2 regions of the Stenotrophomonas geniculata genome follow, and region 2 is predicted to be linked to the other one. Evidence: predicted binding sites of a transcription regulator. Region 2 holds the regulator's gene; the other holds the start of a gene.
The links. The regulator FliA, encoded in region 2, starts transcription of late flagellar genes. The targets are predictions, from matches to a motif close to TAAAGTTTNNCNNNCNNNGGCCGATAA.

Region 1: a site for FliA is predicted at 1,898-1,924, ahead of RI032_RS02815 (GGDEF domain-containing protein). Genes of this name have one in related genera too.

Annotation. Positions count from the first base shown of each region.
Region 1 is NZ_CP140571.1:580,074-591,173, reverse strand. It holds gene RI032_RS02820 (MFS transporter) at 1-348, shown strand, start outside; gene RI032_RS02815 (GGDEF domain-containing protein) at 450-1,865, opposite strand; gene RI032_RS02810 (TonB-dependent siderophore receptor) at 2,152-4,401, shown strand; gene RI032_RS02805 (cation diffusion facilitator family transporter) at 4,543-5,523, shown strand; gene nfi (deoxyribonuclease V) at 5,567-6,241, opposite strand; gene gpmA (2,3-diphosphoglycerate-dependent phosphoglycerate mutase) at 6,336-7,085, shown strand; gene RI032_RS02790 (M13 family metallopeptidase) at 7,299-9,392, shown strand; gene RI032_RS02785 (HD-GYP domain-containing protein) at 9,488-10,105, opposite strand; gene mfd (transcription-repair coupling factor) at 10,152-11,100, opposite strand, start outside.
Region 2 is NZ_CP140571.1:4,281,108-4,292,207, reverse strand. It holds gene RI032_RS19845 (flagellar motor protein) at 1-430, opposite strand, end outside; gene RI032_RS19840 (chemotaxis protein CheA) at 532-2,364, opposite strand; gene RI032_RS19835 (protein phosphatase CheZ) at 2,367-2,972, opposite strand; gene cheY (chemotaxis response regulator CheY) at 2,972-3,364, opposite strand; gene RI032_RS19825 (RNA polymerase sigma factor FliA) at 3,422-4,165, opposite strand; gene RI032_RS19820 (MinD/ParA family ATP-binding protein) at 4,162-5,049, opposite strand; gene flhF (flagellar biosynthesis GTPase FlhF) at 5,036-6,664, opposite strand; gene flhA (flagellar biosynthesis protein FlhA) at 6,810-8,870, opposite strand; gene flhB (flagellar biosynthesis protein FlhB) at 8,915-10,045, opposite strand; gene RI032_RS19800 (putative bifunctional diguanylate cyclase/phosphodiesterase) at 10,204-11,100, opposite strand, start outside.

The sequences.
Region 1 (11,100 bases), 790 kb from region 2:
GCGTGGTGGCCGCTGCTGGGCCTGCCGCAATCGCTGTGGTTGCTGCTGCTCGGTGTGATCGTGCTTGATCTGGGTGGGCAGGCGCTGCATGTATCGAACCAGGCGCTGCTGCTGCGCGCGCCGGGTGAGCAGCATGGACGTCTGGTGGCCTTGTATATGCTGTTCTATGCCGTGGGTAGCGGTGCCGGCGCGGCGGCCGGACCCTTGGTGCAGGCCCGGCATGGCTGGCCTGCCGTGTGCCTGCTGGGGGCAGGCATCGCGTTGCTGGCGCTGCTGTGGTGGGCAGCATGGCGGGTGGTGGCGTTCAATGCATCGGCTGGCGCGCGAACCGGTAGAGTCGACTGTTAGTCGACTGCTCCTCGCTCCGACGGCGAAAGGCTCCGCGCTGCGCGCGGTAGTCGACTAACAGTCGACTCTACCCGCCACCGGGATTTTTCATTTCCGCCAGTTCAGCGCTGCAACGCACGCCGGCCCGGCGCCTCCTGCAATGCCTCGCTGGCCACCACAACGCGGTTGCGGCCGCTGCGCTTGGCCTCGTACATCGCGGCGTCGGCACGTGCCATCAGCCGCTCGTAATCCGGATGACCATCGTGACCGGCCACGCCGATGCTGGCGCTCAGTTCCAGCACCTGGCCATTGGCCAGCGCTACCGGCGACTGTGCGATCTGCCGGCGCAGGCTCTCGGCGATCACGGTCGCCTGCGATTCGCTGGCGGCCACCAGCACCACCACGAATTCTTCGCCGCCATAGCGGAACAGGTAGTCGCTGCCACGCGTGAGCTGGCCGAGCAGGCCGGCCACATGCTGCAACGCGCGGTCGCCGGCATCGTGGCCATGGCCGTCGTTGATTGCCTTGAAATGATCCAGGTCGAGCAGCAGCAGCGAGAACGGTGTGCGGTTGCGCGTGGCCAGCTCGATTTCCCGGCGCAGCACGGTGGGCAGGAAGCGACGGTTGAGCAGATTGGTCAGCGCATCGCTGCCGGCATCCAGTTCACCGATGCGCTCGAACAGCAGCGTCATCAGGGTGCGGATGGCGGCCAGGTCCTCGCGGATGGCCGGCAGCACCGCCAGTCGCTGTGCCGGGGCATCGCCGCTGGCCCGCCGCAGGTGGCCGTCAATGCGGGCCATCAACTGGCCCACCTGCTGCGTTTCGCTGCTTTCGCCGAAGCTGGGGATGCCCTTGTGGGTGAACCACAGGCCGAACTCCGAGGTGGCCAGGCTGGCGTTGTCGCTGGCCTGCACATGACCGGCGAGTGCGTAGAGCAGGGCGTTCTCCCAGTCCAGCAGCAGTGCGCGCTGGCGCTCGCGTTCGGTGCCGACGTTCTGCACCAGCGAGAACAGCCGGTACGCAGCATCGGCACGGGTGGAGCGCTCGCGTGCATGGGTGTAGGCCAGGGTCATGCCTTCCATGGCGATATCCATGATCGCGCTGAGGCAGTCGATGGCGGCGAACGCGGTGGCGCTGTCGGGCGCGTCGTCGCGCAGGCGCACGAACAGTTCGTGCTTGAGCACGCGCGCGCCGCGGGTGACCAGATCGACCGGAATGCCGACCCGGGCATGCACATCGCCGATCACGCGCTGTGAGGCAACGGTGCTGGCAATACCGTCGGCATCGGTGGTCAGCAGCTGCACCAGCCAGCGCTGCATGGCCGGCTGCAGGCGCTGTTTGACCTGGTCGTGGGACAGGAAGCGGCGGGCACGCCCGTCCTGCAACAGTACTTCGTAGAAGCGTTGGGCGAGCGCCGGCGGGGCATCGGCGGCGGCGGCGTGCAGCAGCGCGGTGGCGGCAGGGCCGGCCTGTTGCAGGCAGTGCTGCCAGGCCTCGGCCAGCGGCTGGCTGGCATCGTCCAGTTGGGGTGGTTCCACGTCGATCTCTGACTGCGTACGGCAAACCACGGGTATCGGCCGCGGTGGCGTACGGTTGATGGCAGGTTGGCCGGCCAGTTTACGCGCGATGCAGGGTTGCACGGTGGGCAAAGCACAACGGTGCCGCTGCGGCAATGAGTGAACGCATTTGAGAATCACTCGCATTGATGGGAGAATACGCGCACGGATCGGGCCGCAGGCGACTGCAGCGACGCTCCGCCTCCCCCTCGTCGTTGCCTCAAGCCCTTTGCCAGAGGCCCCGTTGCCCTGCCAGAAGGTCCAGATCATGTCTCCTGCCGTTGTCCTTTCGCCGCGCCCGCTGGCGCTTGCCGTTGCCGCCCTGCTGGCGGGCAGCGCCCTGACCGCCAAGGCTGAAACCGACGCCACCGATATCGACACGGTGCATGTCACCGCCTCGCAGATTGCCCGCCAGGCGTTGGGCACTTCGACCATCACCGCTGAGGACATCGCCAGGCGCCCGCCGGCCAACGACATCGCCGAACTGCTGCGCACCATGCCGGGCGTCAACCTCACCGGCAACAGCGCCTCGGGCCAGTACGGCAACAACCGCCAGATCGACCTGCGTGGCATGGGCCCGGAAAACACCCTGATCCTGGTCGACGGCAAGCGCATCGGTGCGCGTGATGCCGTGCGCATGGGCCGCAGCGGCGAGCGCAATACCCGCGGTGACACCAACTGGGTGCCAGCGGAAATGATCGAGCGCATCGAAGTGCTGCGCGGCCCGGCGGCGGCACGTTATGGCTCCGGTGCGTCCGGCGGTGTGGTCAACATCATCACCAAGCGCCCGACCGGCGACCTGACCGGTGCGGTCGACCTGTACGGGCTGGTGCCCGAGCACAGCGCCGAAGGTGGCAGCGAGCGTGTCGGCCTGCAGCTGAGTGGGCCGATGACCGACACCCTGTCGTTCCGCCTGTACGGCAATCTCAACAAGACCGACGCCGACTCGCTGGACCTCAACCGCCAGTACGCCACCAACCCGAACGCAGTGCCGCCGGCTGGCCGCGAGGGCGTCAAGAACCGCGATGTCAACGCGCTGCTGCGCTGGGACGTGACCGCCAACCAGGTGGTCGAGTTCGAAGCCGGCACCAGCCGCCAGGGCAACATCTATGCGGGTGACCGCGCGGTCAGCACCACCGGCACTTCGACCGGCATCGATCTGGCCGCCCTGGCCGAGGACAAGGCGGAAACCAACCGCATGTACCGCAACACCGGCGCGATCACCCATCGTGGCCGCTGGGGCGATGTCACCTCGCGGGTGACGGCCGCGGTGGAAGCGGTGAACAACTCGCGCATCAACGAAGGCCTGGCCGGTGGCCCGGAGGGCAGCTTCAACGGCACCGACTGGTCGACCTCGCGCCTGCGCAACTACCAGCTGGATGGCGAAGTGAGTTTCCCGACCACGCTGGGCGGTGCCGAGAACATCTGGACGCTGGGCTTCGAGTACCTGGACAGCCGCCTGACCGACCCGTATTCGATGAGCCAGTCCAGCAGCAGTGGCGGCGGACTCCCGGGATTGTCGGCCGATCGCGCGCGCGGCAAGTCCGACGCGCAGACCACCGCCGTGTTCGTGGAAGACAACATCTACCTGGGTGAGCGCTGGATCGTCACCCCGGGCCTGCGCTTCGATCATCACAGCCAGTTCGGCAACAACACCAGCCCCAGCCTCAATGCGCAGTTCCGCATCAACAGCGACTGGGTGGTGAAGGGGGGTATCGCCCGTGCATTCAAGGCACCGAACCTGTACCAGTCGAATCCGGACTATCTGTATTACACCCGTGGCAATGGCTGCCCGAATGCACTGCCGAGCCTGGGCGCCGGCTGCTACATGCGCGGCAACGCGGACCTGAAGGCGGAAACCAGCCTGAACAAGGAACTGGGCATCGAGTGGGCACCGCAGAGCGGCTGGCAGGCGTCGTTGACCTACTTCCACAACGACTACAAGGACAAGATCCAGGCCGGCTACACCCAGATCGGCCTGACTGCCGACACCAGGGGCCGCATCTTCCGCTGGGAGAACGCGCCCAAGGCGATCGTGCAGGGGCTTGAAGGCAACCTGGTGATCCCGCTGCTGGGTGAGCAGGGCAACCGCCTGAAGTGGAGCAACAACTTCACCTACATGGTGGAAAACGAGAACAAGAGCACCGGCCAGCCGCTGTCGGTGATTCCGAAGTACACCGTCAACACGATGCTGGACTGGCAGGCCACCGACAAGCTGTCTCTGCTGCTGACCGGCACGTTCTACGGCAAGCAGAAGCCGGCCACCACCAACATCAACAACGACCCGCGCTGCACCGGCACGTGCGATCCGTCGGTGGCGCTGCAGGATCGCGGCGCCTACAACATCTGGGGCGTGAGCGCGCGCTACAAGGTGACCGACACGGTCAGCTTCGGTTTCGGTGTGAACAACCTGGCTGACAAGCGCCTGTTCCGCGAGGCCAACAGCAGTGATGCTGGTGCGGCGACCTATAACGAGCCGGGCCGCGCGTACTGGGCCAGCCTGCGCTTCGGGTTCTGAACCAGGCCGGCGTCGTTCCACGGGGCTCGCCAGGCATGCCTGGCGGCTCCGGACCGGTACGCCTGCAATGTTATAAACACCGTAATAGTCTCCCTCGCCAGCACGGCGTAGCCTGCACCGCATCGCAAAGGAGCTGTTGCCATGGGCCACGACCACGATCACCTGCCATCCGAGATCCGCCACGAGAAACCCTTGTGGTGGGCGCTCGGCCTGACCTCCACCTTCCTCGTCGTCGAGGTGGTGGGCGCGTTCTGGACCAACAGCCTGGCGCTGCTGTCCGACGCGGCGCACATGGCCACCGATGCGCTGGCGCTGATGATCGCGCTGGTCGCGGTACGGCTGAGCCGTCGCCCGCCCGACGCGCGCCGCACCTACGGCTATGCGCGCCTGGAAGCGCTGGGCGCGATGATCAACGGTGCGATGCTGTTCGTGGTCGCTGGCTACATCCTGTGGGAGGCCATTGGGCGTTTCCGCGAGCCGCAGGAGATTGCCTCGTCGGGCATGCTGGTGATTGCCGCAGCGGGCCTGGTCATCAACCTGATCTCGATGCGCCTGCTGCAGGCCGGCAGCGGCGAGAGCCTCAACGTGAAGGGCGCCTACCTGGAAGTGTGGGCAGACATGCTTGGCTCGGTGGCGGTGATCGCCGGCGCGTTGTTGATCAAGTGGACCGGCTGGAAGCCGATCGATCCCATCCTGGCGGTGCTGATCGGCCTGTGGGTGCTGCCGCGCACCTATGTGTTGATGCGTGAGGCGATCAACGTGCTGCTGGAAGGCGTACCCAAGGGCATGGACGTGGCCAGGGTGCGTGACAGCCTGTCCGGTCACGCTGCGGTGCTGGACGTGCATGACCTGCATGTGTGGGCGCTTGCTTCCAGCACGCCGGCGCTGACCGCGCACATTGTGATGCGCGACGGCACCGATGCCGATGCGCTGCGCCGTGAACTGGGCGGGCGCCTGCACGATGACTTCGGCATCGAGCACGTGACACTGCAGATCGAAGCGGACCACTGCGGCGAAGCCTGTGGTGAGCCGGTGCCGGCCAAGGGCGGCGAGCACGAGGGCCATGAAGGCCATGACCACGGCGAGGACGCGCAGGGCCATCGCGGTCACGTGCATCGCTGATCGAAGATAACGCGCGTGCCGGGAGAGGAGATGCCCGGCGCAGCTATTCGTCCCGTCGCGAGGCGAGCCGATCCGCCAGCCGGGTCGGCTCCGGCAGCCGGTAACCGCGCAGGGTGCGCTGCACCCAGGCCAGCGCGGTATCGGCACTGACCCGATGGCCGCCGGCCACGAACAGCGGCTTGCAGCGCACCTTGCTGCGCAGCACCCAGCCCAGTTGTTCATCGCCCTCCAGCAGCGGCGTATGTGCACCGGCCTCGGCGCCCGGCTCGACGAACCGGCCCACCAGCTTCGACTTGGCGACACCGATGCTCGGCAGGTCGGTGACCACGCCCAGATGCGCGGCCACGCCCAGCCGACGCGGATGGCTGATGCCGTGGCCATCGACGAACACCAGATCCGGCGCCTGCGGCAGCAGCGCCAGTGCCGCCAGCAGCGCCGGCAGCTCGCGGAAACTGAGCAGGCCGGGGATGTAGGGCATCACCGTAGGAATCCGCGCGATCTCCTGCGCCACGGGCTGCAGCGTCTTCGCATCCAGCAGCACCGCCGCGGCGCGGGTGATGGCGCCGTTGTCTTCAAAGCCGACATCCAGCCCGGCCAGCCAGCGCGCGTCGCGGGGCAAGCGGTCCTGGCGCTCCACGCGGCCGGCCAGCTGGATCTGCTGCGCGCGGGCAGTGGCGACGCTGCCTTCCCAGCGTCCGGGGTCAATCACCGTATTCATTGGCCGCAGCATCGCATGCGCGGCGCCACGGCCCGGTGAGTGGCGCCCGGGGCTACAATGGCGGCCTGCCTTTCCTCGCGTTGGAGACCCTGCAGTGACCCGTAAACTCGTACTGTTGCGCCATGGCCAGAGCCAGTGGAACCTGGACAACCGCTTCACCGGCTGGGTCGATGTCGACCTGACCGAGCAGGGGCGCCGGGAAGCGGCTGCCGCCGGTCGCCTGATGCGCGAGGAAGGCCTGCAGTTCGACGTCGCCCACACTTCCGTGCTCAAGCGCGCCATCCACACCCTGCAGGGTGCGCTGGCCGAGCTGGAGCAGGACTGGCTGCCGGTGAACAAGTCCTGGCGGCTCAACGAGCGCCACTACGGCGGCCTGCAGGGCCTGGACAAGGCAGAGACCGCTGCCAAGCACGGCGAAGACCAGGTCAAGGTGTGGCGTCGTTCGTACGACATCCCGCCGCCGGCCATGGACCTGGAAGATCCGGGCCACCCGATCCACGACCGCCGCTACGCCGGCCTGGACCGCAACGCGCTGCCGGGCACCGAATCGCTGGCCACGACCCTGGACCGCGTGCTGCCGTACTGGCATGACGCCATCGCGCCGCAGCTGAAGGACGGCAAGACCGTGCTGGTCACCGCCCACGGCAACTCGCTGCGCGCGCTGTACAAGTACCTCAACAATGTCTCGCGCGAGGAAATCCTCGAGCTGAACATCCCGACCGGCATCCCGCTGCTGTTCGAACTGAATGATGATCTGACCGTGCAGTCGTTCCGCTATCTGGGCGACCCGGAAGCGGCGCGGAAGGCCGCCGAAGCCGTGGCCAACCAGGGCAAGGCGAAGTAAGCAGCAGAAGGCCGGCGCAAGCCGGCCTTCGCTTTTTGTAGAGTCGAGCCATGCTCGACTGCTCTCCGTTGCGGGTTCATGCCCCCTGCGGCAGGAGGCCAACCGCAGTCGAGCACGGCTCGACTCTACAGGAAGCTCGCCCCTGTGACCTTTGGCCGGTCCCTGTCGTGGGCGTACCCGGCTACCCTGTGAAATTACCCGCAGGAGAGCCACATGAACGTCCGCAACCTGGTCCCGCTGGGCCTGACCATCGCCATTGCTGCCTCGCTGGCGGCCTGTGGCAAGAATGAAACCGCACCGGCGGCCAGTGCCGACGCCAAGCCGGCCTTCGACCAGTCGCAGATCAAGACGCCGCTGATCTCGCTCAACAGCGCCGATCTGGACCCGTCGATCTCGGCCTGTACCGACCTCAATGGCTTCGTCAACAGCAAGTGGCTGAAGGCCAACCCGGTGCCGGGCGATCAGACCACCTGGGGTAGCTTCGAGATCCTGCGCGAGCGCTCGCTGGAAGTGCAGCACGCGCTGGTCCAGCAGGCCGCCGCCAGCCAGGCCAAGGCCGGTTCGGTGGAAGCCAAGATCGGTGATATCTGGCAGACCGGCAACGACGAAGCCAAGATCGAAGCCGCCGGCCTGGCGCCGCTGCAGCCGCAGCTGGACAAGATCACTGCACTGAACGACACCGCTGCCATCACCCAGTACCTGCGCGACAGCCAGGCCGAGGGCAAGGGCGTGCTGTTCTCGCTGTTCGCCAATGCCGACTACAAGGATTCGGCCAACGTCATCGCCTACGTCGGCCAGGGCGGCCTGGGCCTGCCGGAGAAGGGCTACTACTTCGACGACGCGCAGGCCAAGATCCGCGACGCCTACGTGGCCTACATCGCACAGGTGCTGACCCTGTCCGGTGTGGACGCGGCGCAGGCCGCCGAGCAGGCCAAGGCCGTGATGGCCTTCGAAACCCGCCTGGCCAAGGCCTCGATGTCGCGCATCGAAATGCGTGACCCGGCCAAGCGCTACAACCCGCTCAGCGCCGCAGATGCCGACAAGCTGACCCCGAACTTCAGCTGGACCGCGCTGTTCGAGACCCTGAAGGTGCCGGCCGCACAGAAGTTCTCGCTGGCGCAGCCGGCCTTCTTCGGTGAAATGGACAAGATGCTCGCCGATGTGCCGGCCAGCACCTGGCAGGCCTACCTGCGCTTCCACACCATCGACGATGCCTCGCCGTACCTGAGCAGCCAGTTCGAGAAGGCCAACTTCGATTTCTACGGCACCACCCTGCGTGGCCAGAAGGAAATGCAGCCGCGCTGGAAGCGCGTGCTGGAGTCGGTCAACGGCGGCATGGGTGAAGCGCTGGGCCAGCTGTACGTCGACGCCGTGTTCCCGGCCGAGTCGAAGGTCGCCATGCAGCATCTGGTGGAAAACCTGTCGCAGGCACTGAAGGCGCGCCTGGAACAGCTGCCGTGGATGGGCGAAGAAACCAGGAAGAAGGCACTGGAGAAGTGGGCCAGCTTCACCCCGAAGATCGGCTACCCGGACAAGTGGCGTGACTGGGCGGGCCTGCAGACCAACGGCGACAGCTACCTGGGCAACATGCAGGCGGCGCGTGCGTTCAACTACCGCTACATGCTGGACAAGATCGGCAAGCCGGTGGACAAGACCGAGTGGGGCATGACCCCGCAGACCGTCAACGCGTACTACAACGCCACCAAGAACGAGATCGTGTTCCCGGCGGCGATCCTGCAGGCGCCGTTCTTCGACGCCAAGGCCGATCCGGCGCTGAACTACGGCGGCATCGGTGCGGTCATCGGCCACGAAATGATGCACGGCTACGATGACTCGGGCAGCCAGTTCGCCGCCAACGGCAATTTCGACAACTGGTGGACCGAAGCCGACCGCAAGGCCTTCACCGAGCGTACCGACCAGCTGGTCGCGCAGTTCGACGGCTATGAATCGGTGCCGGGCGTGTTCGTGAAGGGCAAGCTGACCCTGGGCGAAAACATCGGCGACCTGGGCGGCCTGACCGTGGCCTACGACGCGCTGCAGATGGCGCTGAAGGAAGATCCGAAGGCGAATGTCGAGGTTGATGGCCACAGCCAGGACCAGCGCTTCTTCATGAACTGGGCTACCGTGTGGCGCCGCAACTTCACCGATGGTGAGCTGCGCGTCCGCCTGAACACCGACCCGCATGCGCCGGCCAACTTCCGTGCCAACGGTGCGCCGTCGAACATGCCGTCCTATGCCGCTGCATTCCAGTGCAAGGCCGGTGATGCGATGGTGCGTGCCGACGACAAGCGCGTGGTGATCTGGTAATCGATCATCCGTGATGCATGATGCGAAAGGCCCGGCGAATGCCGGGCCTTTTGTTTTGCGCGGCCGGTAGTGCCGGGCCATGCCTGGTGGGCATCTCAGGCCAGCTCGGGCTCCCGCGCCAGCATGCGATGGAAGCGCTGCAGCACGTAGGGATCCACCAGCCCTCCAGACTGCGAATCGATGATCCGCAATGCGGTTTCGTGCTCCATCGCATCGCGATACGGGCGCGCGCTGGTCATCGCATCGTAGGCATCGGCGATGGTGACGATGCGCGCGCCCAGCGGGATGGATTCACCGCGCAGGCCGTCGGGATAGCCGCTGCCATCAAACGCCTCGTGATGGGCGCGGATCAGCCGCGCCACAGGCATGGCGTCGCTGCGGCCGGTGGCCAGGAAGATGTGTTCGCCGCGTACCGGATGCTCGCGCATGATCGCGCGCTCCTCATCTGTATGCCGGCGCGGTGCCAGGAGCACATCGTCGGGAATGCCGATCTTGCCGACGTCGTGGAAGCGCGCGGCCAGGCCGATCTGCGCACAGGCATCGTCGTCGAGATCGCAGTGCGTGGCCAGGCGCTGCGCGAGCAGGCCAACGCGGTCGCAGTGGTGGCGGGTGTAGGCGTCGCGCATCTGCAGCGACATCGAGAGGGCATCGATCAGGCAGGCCTGCGCGTGCAGCAGGTCGGGGGCGGGTACGGCGTCAGGGAACATGGTCATCCGCCCGCACCGGGTGGGGACCGGTGCGGGGTGTTCGGGGGGGCGATCAACCCGGGGCGAGGGTGGTCAGAAGGGCACGGGCCGCATTGAAGCGGTCTTCCGGCAACGGCAGCGGGTGCTTGATGCGCAGCTTGTCGGGCCCTTCCATGGCGTAGAGGTTCGGTTGTTTCTGGATCAGCTGGATCACCGCCATCGGATCGATGTTCGGCTTGGACTCGAACACGATGCGGCCACCGTTCTCGCCCAGGTCCAGCTTGCGGATGCCCAGCGTGTTGGCTTTCAGCTTCAGCTCGGCGATGGCGAACAGGTGCTTGGCCGCATCCGGCAGCAGGCCGAAGCGGTCGATCATCTCCACCTGCAGTTCGCGCAGCGCATCACTTTCGCGCGCGCTGGAAATGCGCTTGTACAGGGTCAGGCGGGTGTGCACGTCCGGCAGGTAGTCTTCCGGAATCAGCGCCGGCACATGCAGCTCGACTTCGGCGCCGCGCACTTCCTCGCCGGCATCCAGGTCGGGCAGCTTGCCCTGCTTGATGCTGCGCACCGCGCGCTCCAGCAGTTCGGTGTACAGGCTGAAGCCGACCTCGGCCATCTGTCCGCTCTGGTCCTCGCCGAGCAGTTCACCGGCACCACGGATCTCCAGATCGTGCGTGGCCAGGGTGAAGCCGGCGCCCAGTTCGTCCATCGACGCGATCGCTTCCAGGCGCTTCTCCGCATCCGGGGTGATCGATCGGCGGTCCGGCGCCACCAGGTACGCATAGGCGCGATGGTGCGAACGACCGACGCGGCCGCGCAGCTGGTGCAGCTGGGCCAGGCCGAAGCGGTCGGCACGGTTGATGATGATGGTGTTGGCGTTGGGAATGTCGATGCCCGATTCGATGATCGTGGTCGACAGCAGCACGTTGAAGCGCTGCTTCTGGAAATCCAGCATCACCTTTTCCAGCTCGCGCTCCGGCATCTGCCCATGGGCGATGCCGATGCGCGCCTCCGGCACCAGC
Region 2 (11,100 bases):
TGGCGCCGGCCTGGTCCTGATGCTCCTGGCTGCCCAGTTCGATTTCCAGCATGTGCCGCATCGATTCGGGTTCAACGCCATCGACCAGCAGCTGCAGGCCCTTGCGCAGGAACGGGTCCTGCTGCGCTTCCACCTGCGACTCCAGGCCCAGCAGGCCCTGGCGGCGGGCGATGTTGCTCCACTCGACGATCTGCTGGATCAGTTCGCGGCGATCGCTGTGCGGTGGGCGCACGACCCAGCGCACGATCTTGAACGCATGCTTGAACACTGCCGGCGAGGTATGCAGCAGGATCGCGGCGACGGTGCCGACGATGACGATCACGAACGCGGCAGGCGACCACAACGACGCCAGGCCGGCGCCCTTGAGGATGCTGCCACCGACCAGCGAGGCCAGGGCGAGAAAGAGTCCAATGAGGCTGAGTCTATCCATGGTTCCGGTATCGGCGTGTATGAATGGGACTTGAGACACCGGTAGATCGCGTACAGACGGTAGTCACAGTTTTCGGGTCGCCGGGCAGGGCCCGGCGAGGGTCATCGCAGCCCGTCCACATCCAGGATCAAGGCCATGCGACCATCGCCGATCAAGGTTGCACCGGCATAACCGCGCAGGCCGCGCAGGGCTTTCGGCAGCGGCTTGATGACCACTTCCTCCCGCCCGCGCACCTGGTCCACGACCAGCCCGAAGCGCGCTTCGCCGGCCTGCAGCACCACGATGGTCAGCAGGGGCGAGGCGGCGGGCGTCACATCCAGCCACTGGCGCAGATCGACCAGCGGCAGGGTGTGCGAGCGCCGATCGAGCACGGCACGGCCATCGAACCAGCCCAGCGACGTGCGCGGTGCGTGCAGCACTTCCATCACGCGCGCCAGCGGTAGCGCGTAGACGTCCTCACCGGCCTGAACCAGCAGGGTCGGCAGGATCGCCAGGGTCAGCGGCACGCGGATCAGGAAGCGGCTGCCACGGCCCAGCTCCGACTGGATCTGGATCTGGCCGCTCAGTTCGCGGATGCGTGACTGCACCACGTCCATGCCGACGCCGCGGCCGGAGATGTCGGTGACCTGCTGCTTGGTCGAGAAGCCGGGCAGGAACACCAGGTGCAGGCATTCCTCGCTGCTCAGGCGCGCGGCCGCCTCCGGATCGATCAGGCCCTTCTCGCGTGCCTTGGCACGCAGCTTTTCGGGGTCGATGCCGGCGCCATCGTCCTGCACCTCGATGCTGACGTAGTCACCTTCCTGCTGCGCCGACAGCCGCACGTGGCCCATCCGCGGCTTGCCCTGCGCCTCGCGCAGGTCGGGCATTTCCACGCCATGGTCGATGGCGTTGCGGACCAGGTGCACCAGCGGGTCGGCCAGCGCTTCGACCAGGTTGCGGTCGAGCTCGGTCTCGGCGCCGATCAGTTCCAGGTCCACTTCCTTCTTCAGCGAGCGGGCGACGTCGCGGGCCACCTTGGGGAAGCGGGAGAAGACCTTGCCCACCGGCTGCATGCGGGTACGCATCACCGCCGACTGCAGGCGGGCCGTGGCGATGTCCAGGGTGGACACGGCGCGGTCCAATTCTTCATCGCGCAGGCGTGCACGCAGGGTCTTGAGCCGATTGCGTGACAGCACCAGTTCGCCGATCAGGTTGACGATCGCGTCCAGGCGCTTGGTGTCTACGCGTACGGTATGTTCGGCCTCGGCCAACGGCTTGGCGGCCGGCTTTGCCACCGGTGCCGGTGCGGCGACCGGGCGCGGGGCTGCAGCCGGCGCCGGTGCCATGGCGGCAGCAGGCTTGGTGCCCGGTGCGGCGCCACCGTGCAGCTGGTCGAGCAGGGCTTCGAACTCGTCTTCGCTGATCAGTCCGTCGTCGGCCTTCTTCGCCGGTGCAACCGCGGTCGGCGCGTTGCCACCATGCAGCTGGTCGAGCAGGGCCTCGAATTCGTCGTCGGTGATCAGGTCGCTGCCACCCGCGGCGGGTGCTGCTGCGGCGGCGGGTGCCGCCACGGCACCGCCGTGTACGTCGAACTGGGCGATCAGGTCCGGCGGTGCATAGCCCGGCTCGGTGCCGGAGGAAACTGCATCCAGCATCGACTGCAGGTAGTCCAGCGATTGCTGGGCCGCGTCGAAGTGATGGGCCTGCAGCACCGCCTGGCCGGCACGCGCGGCGCCCAGCGCTTCTTCAGCGGCATGGCACAGCTCGACCATGGCGGTGACGCCGAGGAATCCGGCGCCGCCCTTGAGCGTGTGATAGCCGCGGAACACCGCGTTGAGCTGATCGCTGTCCTGCGGTGCCTGCTCCAGCGACACCAGCTGTTCGCCGAGGCGATCCAGGATTTCCTGTGCCTCGATGATGAAATCGGCAGTGATGTCGTCGGATACCGCGCTCATGCTTACAGCCCCAGATCCGACAACAGGTCGTCGGCGTCGTTCTGCGAGACCGCGTGGCGGTCCAGTCCCTTCAGTGCCGGCCCGGCCAGTTCCGGGTCGGTGCGATGCTGTTCCGGTGGCAGGCCGAGTGCGCCGAAGCCTTCGTGCACGCGGCGGACGATACCCACCACGCGACGGATGATCTGCCCGGTCAGGTCCTGGTAGCTCTGGGTCAGGGCGATCTCGGTCAGGTTGTGGCGGATGCGCTCGAGCTGCGCGTCCTGGCCCGGCTGCAGGCCTTCGGCGCGCAGCTGTTCGGTCAGGCTGCGGCATTCCTCGGCCAGGTCCAGGGTGCGGTGCGTGGCCTGCTCGGTCATCGCCACCACGTGGTCCAGGCGCGCGCAGGCATCGTCCAGTTCCCCGGCTTCGCTCGGCACGGTCGGCAGTTCACCCAGCGCCTGCCCCAGTTCGCGGGCCAGCCGCGAGAGCCCACTCATCATCGGCTGCGTGCGCAGCGCGACCAGTCCGTCGATGCGCTGCCGCCAGGCGGCTTCGTCACCGGACTCGAGTGCGTCCAGGGCCTCCTGCAGGCGCAGGGCGAGGGCGCTCTTGTCGACCGTGGTATCCATCAGGCGCTGGCCGCCAGGCGTTCGAAGATCTTGCCGAGCTTCTCTTCCAGCGTCTGCGCGGTGAACGGCTTGATGATGTAGCCGTTCACGCCGCTCTGGGCGGCTTCGATGATCTGTTCACGCTTGGCTTCCGCGGTGACCATCAGCACCGGCAGGGTCTTCAGCTTGGCATCGGCACGGATCGCCTTGAGCAGCTCGATGCCGGTCATCACCGGCATGTTCCAGTCGGTGACCACGAAATCGAACGGCTGGCTCTGCAGCAGCGACAGCGCGGCATGCCCGTCCTCGGCTTCGGCGGTATTGGTGAAGCCCAGATCGCCCAGCAGGTTCTTGACGATTCGACGCATGGTCGAGAAGTCGTCGACGATCAGGATGCGCATGTTCTTGTTCAAAGCAGAATTCCTTTGTTGTTCATTCCGGACGGCCGGGGGCAGCCGCCTCGGGGATGTTCATTCTTCGAGGCCGGCGTCGGCGGCCTCGAACAGCTTCAGCCGGCCACGCAGGCGCAGTACCGCCTGGCCGTGGATCTGGCAGACCCGCGACTCACTCACGCCGAGCACCGCGCCGATCTCCTTCAGGTTCAGTTCCTGCTCGTAGTACAGCGAGAGCACCAGCTGTTCGCGCTCGGGCAGGTGGCCGATGGCCTTGCCCAGCTCGCGGCCGAACTCGCCGCGCTCCAGCACCTGCTGCGGGGTCGGGCCGCCTTGGGCCACGGTGTCCAGCTCGCCCTGGTCCTCGATGCGCGATTCAAGACTCAGCACCTGGCCACGGGCAGCGTCTTCCATCAGCCGCAGGTACTCGGGCAATGGCATCTCCATCGCGGCGGCCACTTCGGTGGCGCTGGCGGCACGGCCACTGCTCTGTTCCAGGCGGCGGATGGTGGCGGCGGCATCACGTGCACGGCGGTGCACCGAGCGCGGCACCCAGTCGCCACGGCGGATCTCATCGATCATCGAACCGCGGATGCGGATCGAGGCGTAGGTCTCGAACGAAGCCCCCTGGTCGGCGTCATAGCTGCGCGAGGCTTCGATCAGTCCCATCATGCCGGCCTGGATCAGGTCGTCGACCTCGACGCTCGCCGGCAGGCGTGCGGCCAGGTGGTGGGCGATGCGCCGCACCAGGTCCGAATGCTGGGCGATGACCTCGTTGGCCGCCGTGCGCTGGACTTCCCGGTACTGGGCTGCGCCTTTCATGCGGCCACCCCGCGCTGCTTGAGGATGCGTTCGAGGAAGAACTCAACGCCGCCGCGCGGTTCGGTCGGCGCCTGCCAGCGTGCGGTGCGACGGGCAATCTCGGTGATCGCCAGCGCGGCCGGGCTGGACGGGTAGGCCTTTACCACTGGCTGCTGGCGCTGCACCGACAGGCGCAGCCAGTCATCCTGCGGCACACAGCCCAGATAGTTCAGCGAGACATCGGCGAGGAATTTCTCGCAGACCCGGGTCAGCTTTTCGTACAGCACGCGGCCCTCGTTGGGGTCGCGCACCATGTTGGCCACCACCTGGATGCGGTCCACGCCGCGTTCGCGCGACAGCACCTTGATCAGCGCGTAGGCGTCGGTGATCGAGGCCGGCTCGTCACAGACCACCACCACGGTGTCCTGCGCGGCCTGGCAGAAGGTCAGCACGCCATCGGTGATGCCGGCGGCGGTGTCCACCACCATGATGTCCAGTTCGCGTTCCAGTTCGGAGAACACGTTGACCAGGCCGACGTGCTCGGCCGGGGCCAGCTCGGCCATGTGGCGGCGACCGGACGCGGCCGGGACCACCAGCACGCCGTTCGGGCCTTCGACGATGACGTCATCCAGCGTGCAGCGGCCGGCGACCAGATCGGCCAGGGTAAAGGTGGGGTTCAGGCCCAGGATCACGTCGATGTTGGCAAGGCCAAGGTCGGCGTCCAGCAGCAGCGTGCGCTTGCCCATGCCGGCCAGCGCCACGGCCAGGTTGGCCGAAACGTTGGTCTTGCCCACGCCGCCCTTGCCGCCAGTGACGGCAATGGTGCGCACAGGGCCGAGCGGCTCGCTGCGGGTGGCCGACAGCGGGAAGGTCTTGGTCAGCTTGGCGTACTCACGCGACGGCATGGTTCAACTCCGGGTTGCAGGGCATATCGGCCGCGCGGCGCAAATCTTCAAGGCGAAGTACGAGATTGGCCGCACTGGCCCGGTGCAGGTCCTCCGGAACGTCCTGGCCATCGGTCACCCAGGTGATCGGCAGGGCATGGTCCACGGCCACCGACAGGGCGTTGCCGAAGCGGCCGGTCTCGTCCAGCTTGCTCAGCACCAGACCCTGCAGGTTGGCGGCACCGAAGCGGCGGACCACCTCGTCCATGTCGCCGAAGCTGGTATTGGCCGGCAGCACCAGCAGGGTGCGCACCTGGCGGGCGGCACGCAGCCACTGCAGCTGGGCGGCCAGCGCGCGGTCGCGCGGGCCCAAGCCGGCGGTGTCGATCAGCACCAGCTTGTAGTCCTTCAAGCGTTCCAGCAGCTGGTCCAGGTCGGTGCCACTGTTGGCCTCGTGCACCGCGATGCCGAGCTGGCGGCCGTAACCGTACAGCTGCTCGCGGGCGCCGATGCGGGTGGTGTCGGTGGTGACCAGGGCCACATCACGCGGCGCGTGCTTCTCGGCGAAGCGCGAGGCCAGCTTGGCGATGGTGGTGGTCTTGCCGGCGCCGGTCGGGCCAACCAGGGCGATCACGCCGCCTTCTTCCAGCGGGTCGACCGGGGCGATCGGCAGCTTGCGCGAAATCAGCCCCAGCATCAGGCCGCGGCCACGGTGGGCTTCGGTCTCCAGCGGGATCTGCATGGCTACGTCGCGGGCCAGGCCGGCGTCGAAACCGTACTCGTCCATCAGGTCCAGCGCGGTGGCGCGCACCGGGCAGCCACGCAGGCGCTCGTCGGTGAAGCGGTTCATCTCGCGCTCGATCACCTGGCGCATGCCGGCCACTTCCTGGCGCAGCTGGCGGATCTCGGCGTCGTCCTGGGCGACCACGGTCAGCACCGGGGCCGGGGCGAGGGTGGGCTCCGGCGAGGTTTCGATGACGGCGTCGGCCACTGCCGGTTCGCTGGCGGCGATCTCCGGCTGTGCTTCGGTCGGAGCCGCGCCCGGCAGCGGCGGCGGCTGCACGGCGGGGGCCGCGCTTTCGTGATGCATCTCGTGCGGCGGGTCGATCTGGAAGCGGGCACGGTTGGCTGGCGCGCTGGCGGCCGGTGCCGGTGCCGGTGCAACGATGGCCTCGGCGAACGGGGCGAAGATCTGTTCGGGCAGCGCCGGTTCGTTGACGGCAGCGCGGGCCAGGGTCGCGGCGAAGCCGGTGCTGCCGCGGGTCGGCACGATCTCGTCGGCGCTGTCCAGGGTACGGCCGGTGGCACCGACCGCGGCGCGGGCGAGGGCGGCCACGGCCGAGGTGGTCGCGGCAACCGGTTCCGGAGCGGGGGTGTTGCTGCGACGGCGGGTGACTGCGGCAATGACGGCATCGGCGGCGGTGCGCGGCTTCGGTGCCGGCGGCGGTGCCACGTCACGGCGCGAGGCTTCCAGTGCACGCTGCACGGCGCTCTCGTCATAGTTCGCGGCGGCGACGATCTCGATGCCTTCCTCGATCCGGCGGTTGGACAGGATCACGGCGTCAGGACCATGTTCCTTGCGCACCAGGTTCATGGCCGAGCGCATGTCGGCGGCGACGAATCGTTTGATTTTCATGCTGTGGTCACGGGACGAAGACGGCGGGGTGGCGGTCGGAGAACTCGGGTGGTCGGTGGTCTGCACGGTGCGGGTTCCCCTTGGTGTCTGTCTGTTGCGTTGGTTCGAAAGTGGTGTCTGTTTTCTGGCGCATCGGTGGGCGGCGTCAGCTGATCGTTCCGACCAGCTTCAGTCGCTTGTCCTCCGGCACCTCGCTGTAGGCCAGGACCGACAGCGACGGGACGCTGTGGCGGACCAGACGCGCCAGCGCGGCGCGCACCGGGCCCGGTACCAGCACGACCGCCGGCTCGTTTCGCGCTTCCTGCTTGCTGACACATTCGGCCAGGCTCTGGTGCAGTCGCTCTGCGAGTCCGGGTTCCAGCGCGGCGCCGTTGCCCTGCGTGGACTCCTGCAAGACACGTTCCAATTGCGGGTTGAGGGTGAACACCGGCAGCTCCGCCGACATTCCGGCGATCTCCTGCACGATGAAACGGCCCAGTGCGGTGCGCACGGCGGCGGTCAGCACGGCCGGGTCCTGGCTGTTCGGCGCGTGTTCGACCAGTGCTTCGGCGATCTTGCGCAGCTGGCGGATCGGAATGCGTTCGACCAGCAGGTTCTGCAGCACGCGCACCACCGCCGACAGCGGTAGCGCCTTCGGCGTCAGATCTTCGACGAGCTTGGGCGCGCTCTTGGCCAGGTTGGCGAGCAGGTGCTGCACTTCCTCGTGGCCGAGCAGTTCTGGCGCGTGTTCGCGGATCAGGTGCGAGAGGTGGGTGGCAACCACGGTGGCCGGGTCGACCACGGTGTAGCCCAGCGTTTCGGCCTGGGCACGCTGGTGCGGTTGGATCCAGGTGGCATCCAGGCCGAACGCGGGGTCCTTGCCGGCGATGCCTTCCAGCGCGCCGAGGGCGCTGCCCGGGTCCAGGGCCAGTTCGCGGTCGGGGTGGATCTCGGCGGTGGCCACCGGCACGCCGTGCACCAGCACGCGATAGCCGTTGGCCGGCAGTTCCAGGTTGTCGCGGATATGCACCGACGGGATCAGGAAGCCGACGTCCTGGGTCAGCTTGCGGCGCACGCCCTTGATGCGCGCCATCAGTTCGCCGCCCTGGTTGGCGTCCACCAGCGGAATCAACCGATAGCCGACCTCCAGGCCCAGTGGATCGACCGGGCGCAGCTCGTCCCAGCTCAGTTCGGCGGTGGGCGCCGGTGCAGCCGGGCGACCCAGTGCGTTGAGCGCGGCGGCGTCATTGCCTGCGGCTGCCGGGTCGGTGGCCGCGGCCTTGCCCTTGCGGTAGACCTTCCAGGCGATGAAGCCGAGGATCGCGGACAGCGTCAGGAAAGCGACGTTGGGCATGCCCGGCACCAGGCCGACCACGCCGATGATGCCGGCGGTGATCGCCAGCGCACGGTACTGGCCGAACACCTGGCCGGTCATGGCCTGGGCCATGTCCTGCGAGCGCGAGGCGCGGGTGACCAGCATCGCCACCGCGCTGGAGACCAGCAGCGCCGGCAGCTGCGCCACCAGGCCGTCACCGATGGAGAGCAGGGTGTAGGTGGCGGCGGCGTCGCCGAACGGCATGCCATGCTGCAGCACGCCCACGGCCAGGCCGCCAAGCATGTTGATGAACAGGATCAGGATACCGGCGATGGCGTCGCCGCGGATGAACTTGCTGGCGCCGTCCATTGCGCCGTAGAAGTCGGCTTCCTCGCGGACTTCTTCACGGCGCAGCTTGGCTTCTTCACGCGTCAGCAAACCGGCGTTGAGGTCGGCGTCGATCGCCATCTGCTTGCCGGGCATCGCGTCGAGGATGAAGCGCGCGGTCACTTCCGAGACGCGGCCGGCGCCCTTGGTGATCACCACGAAGTTGATGATGGTGAGGATCGCGAACACCACGATGCCGACCGCGTAGTTGCCGCCGATCACGAATTCGCCGAAGGCGGCGATCACCTTACCTGCGGCGTCGTGGCCGTTCTGGCCGTTGAGCAGGATCACGCGGGTCGAGGCCACGTTCAGCGCCAGCCGCAGCATGGTGGTGATCAGCAGCACGATCGGGAAGATGGTGAAGTCCAGCGGGCGCTTCACGTAGACCACCGCCAGCAGCACCATCAGCGAGATGGCGATGTTGAAGGTGAACAGCGCATCGAGCACCGGTGCGGCCAGCGGGACCACAACCATGGCCAGCAGGGCCAGCACGATCAGTGGCGCGCCAAGGCCCTGGCGGATCATTTCCAGGGCGCGGCGGGTGTTGAAACCGGTGGAGGGCTGGGCGCTCACGGGCGGCCTCCCTTGCCGAATTCATCCACCTGGATGTGCGGGGCGTCCGGCATCGGGCCAGTGCGCCAGGCGCGCAGCTGGTAGACGTAGGACAGGACCTGGGCGACGGCCGAATACAGTCTCACGGGGATTTCCTTTCCGAGTTGGCCTTCCCGATACAAGGCGCGTGCCAAAGGCGGGGCAGAGACGATCGCGACCTTGTTGCCGTCGGCCACTTCACGGATGCGCAGGGCGGTCTCGTCCACGCCCAGCGCGACCACGGTCGGGGCGTTCATGGCACCACCTTCGTACTTCAGGGCCACCGCGTAGTGGGTGGGGTTGACCACCACCACGTCGGCGGTGGGTACCGCCTCCATCATCCGGCGGTTGGCCATCTGCTGCTGCAGCTGGCGGATGCGGCCCTTCACCTCGGGGCTGCCCTCGCTTTCCTTCATTTCCCGGCGCAGCTCTTCACGGGTCATCTTCAGCTTGCGCATCCAGTTCCAGCGCTGGTACGGCGCGTCGATGGCGGCCAGCACCAGCATCGCACCGGCGGTGGCCAGCAGCAGGCGCAGGGTGAAGCCGAGGCCGTCGGTGATGGCCGTCTCCAGCGGGTGGTGGATCAGCCCGCGCAGGGTGTCGAAGCCGGTCCAGACCACCATCCCGGCGGCGACACCGACGAAGGCCACGCGCAGCAGCGATTTGGTGAACTCGGCGATGGCCTCCGGGCCATACAGGCGCTTGAGCCCGCTCATCGGGTTCATGCGGTTGATGTCGGGCAGCAACGCCTTCTGCGACCAGCGCAGGCCACCCATCACCAGAGGTGCGACGAAACTGGCCAGCAGGCAGACCAGCACCAGCGGCGCGATCACCAGCATGAACTGCAGGAGCAGGTCGCCGAAGTGGCCGAACAGTTCCTTCGGGTTCTGCCGCAGGCTCTGTTCCGGGCTGAGCGCCTGCTTCATCCAGGCCGTGGCGCCGCGGCCGATCGAGCCGCTCATGGCCATCACCGCCAGCACGCCGGCGCCGAACACGGCGGCGGTGCCGAGTTCGCGCGAGCGCGGCAGGTTGCCCTGTTCACGGGCGTCGCGCAGGCGTTTTTCGGTAGGTTGTTCGGTCTTTTCGCCGGCGGATTCGTTCTCGGACATCACGGGCACTGCGGCAGGGGTTGCCGGGATGCGTGCAAGAACTGTTCCGTGATGGGGTGTTGCCTATCCACGCACGGCGTGGATCTATTTGCAGAGCCGAGCCCATGCTCGGCTATGTTTGGATCAAGCGCGAAGAGCAGCCGAGCGCAGGCTCGGCTCTACAGGGGAGCGTTGTCGCTGGGCGGTGGGCTCTGCGCCAGCTCCACCCGCGGCCGGGGCAGGTCGTGCAGCTGCATGAAGCGCGCCGCATCGACCGGGCGGCCGAGCAGGTAGCCCTGCAGGTAATCGCATCCCAGCCGCTCCAGGTAGGCGCGCTGGGCGGCGGTTTCCACGCCTTCGGCCACGATGTCCATGTCCAGCGCATGGCCCAGCGCCACGATGGCCGAGACGATCACCACATCCTCGGCGCTGTGCTCCAGATCGCGCACGAAGGCATGGTCGATCTTGATCTCGGTAGCCGGCAGCCGCTTCAGGTACAGCAGGCTGGAGTAGCCGGTGCCGAAGTCGTCGATGGAAATGCCCACGCCCAGCGCCGACAGCGCCTGCAGCAGGCGCAGGCTGGTATCGGTATCGCGCATCACCGTGCTTTCGGTGATCTCCAGCACCAGGTGGCGCGGGGCAATGCCATGGCGTTCGATCACTTCGCGCACATCCTGCAGCAGGTGCGGCGAACTGAACTGCACCGGCGACAGGTTCACCGACATCGACCAGCCTTCGTGACCGGCGTCATGCCAGCGGCGCAGCTGCAGGCAGGCCTGGTCCAGCGCCCAGCGCCCGATGTCGTTGATCGCGCCGCTGCGCTCGGCCAGCCGGATGAAGCGGTCCGGCGGGATCAGGCCATGCTCCGGATGGCGCCAGCGGATCAACGCTTCGGCACCGGCCACCTTCTGCGTGGCTACCTGGATCTTCGGTTGGTAGTGCAGGAACAGCTGCTCGCTGCCAATGGCCCGGCGCAGGTCGGCCAGCAGCCGGAACTGTTGTTCGGCGCTGTCATTCATCCAGTCGGCGAACAGCACGAAGGCGTTGCGTCCGGATTCCTTGGCCTGGTACATCGC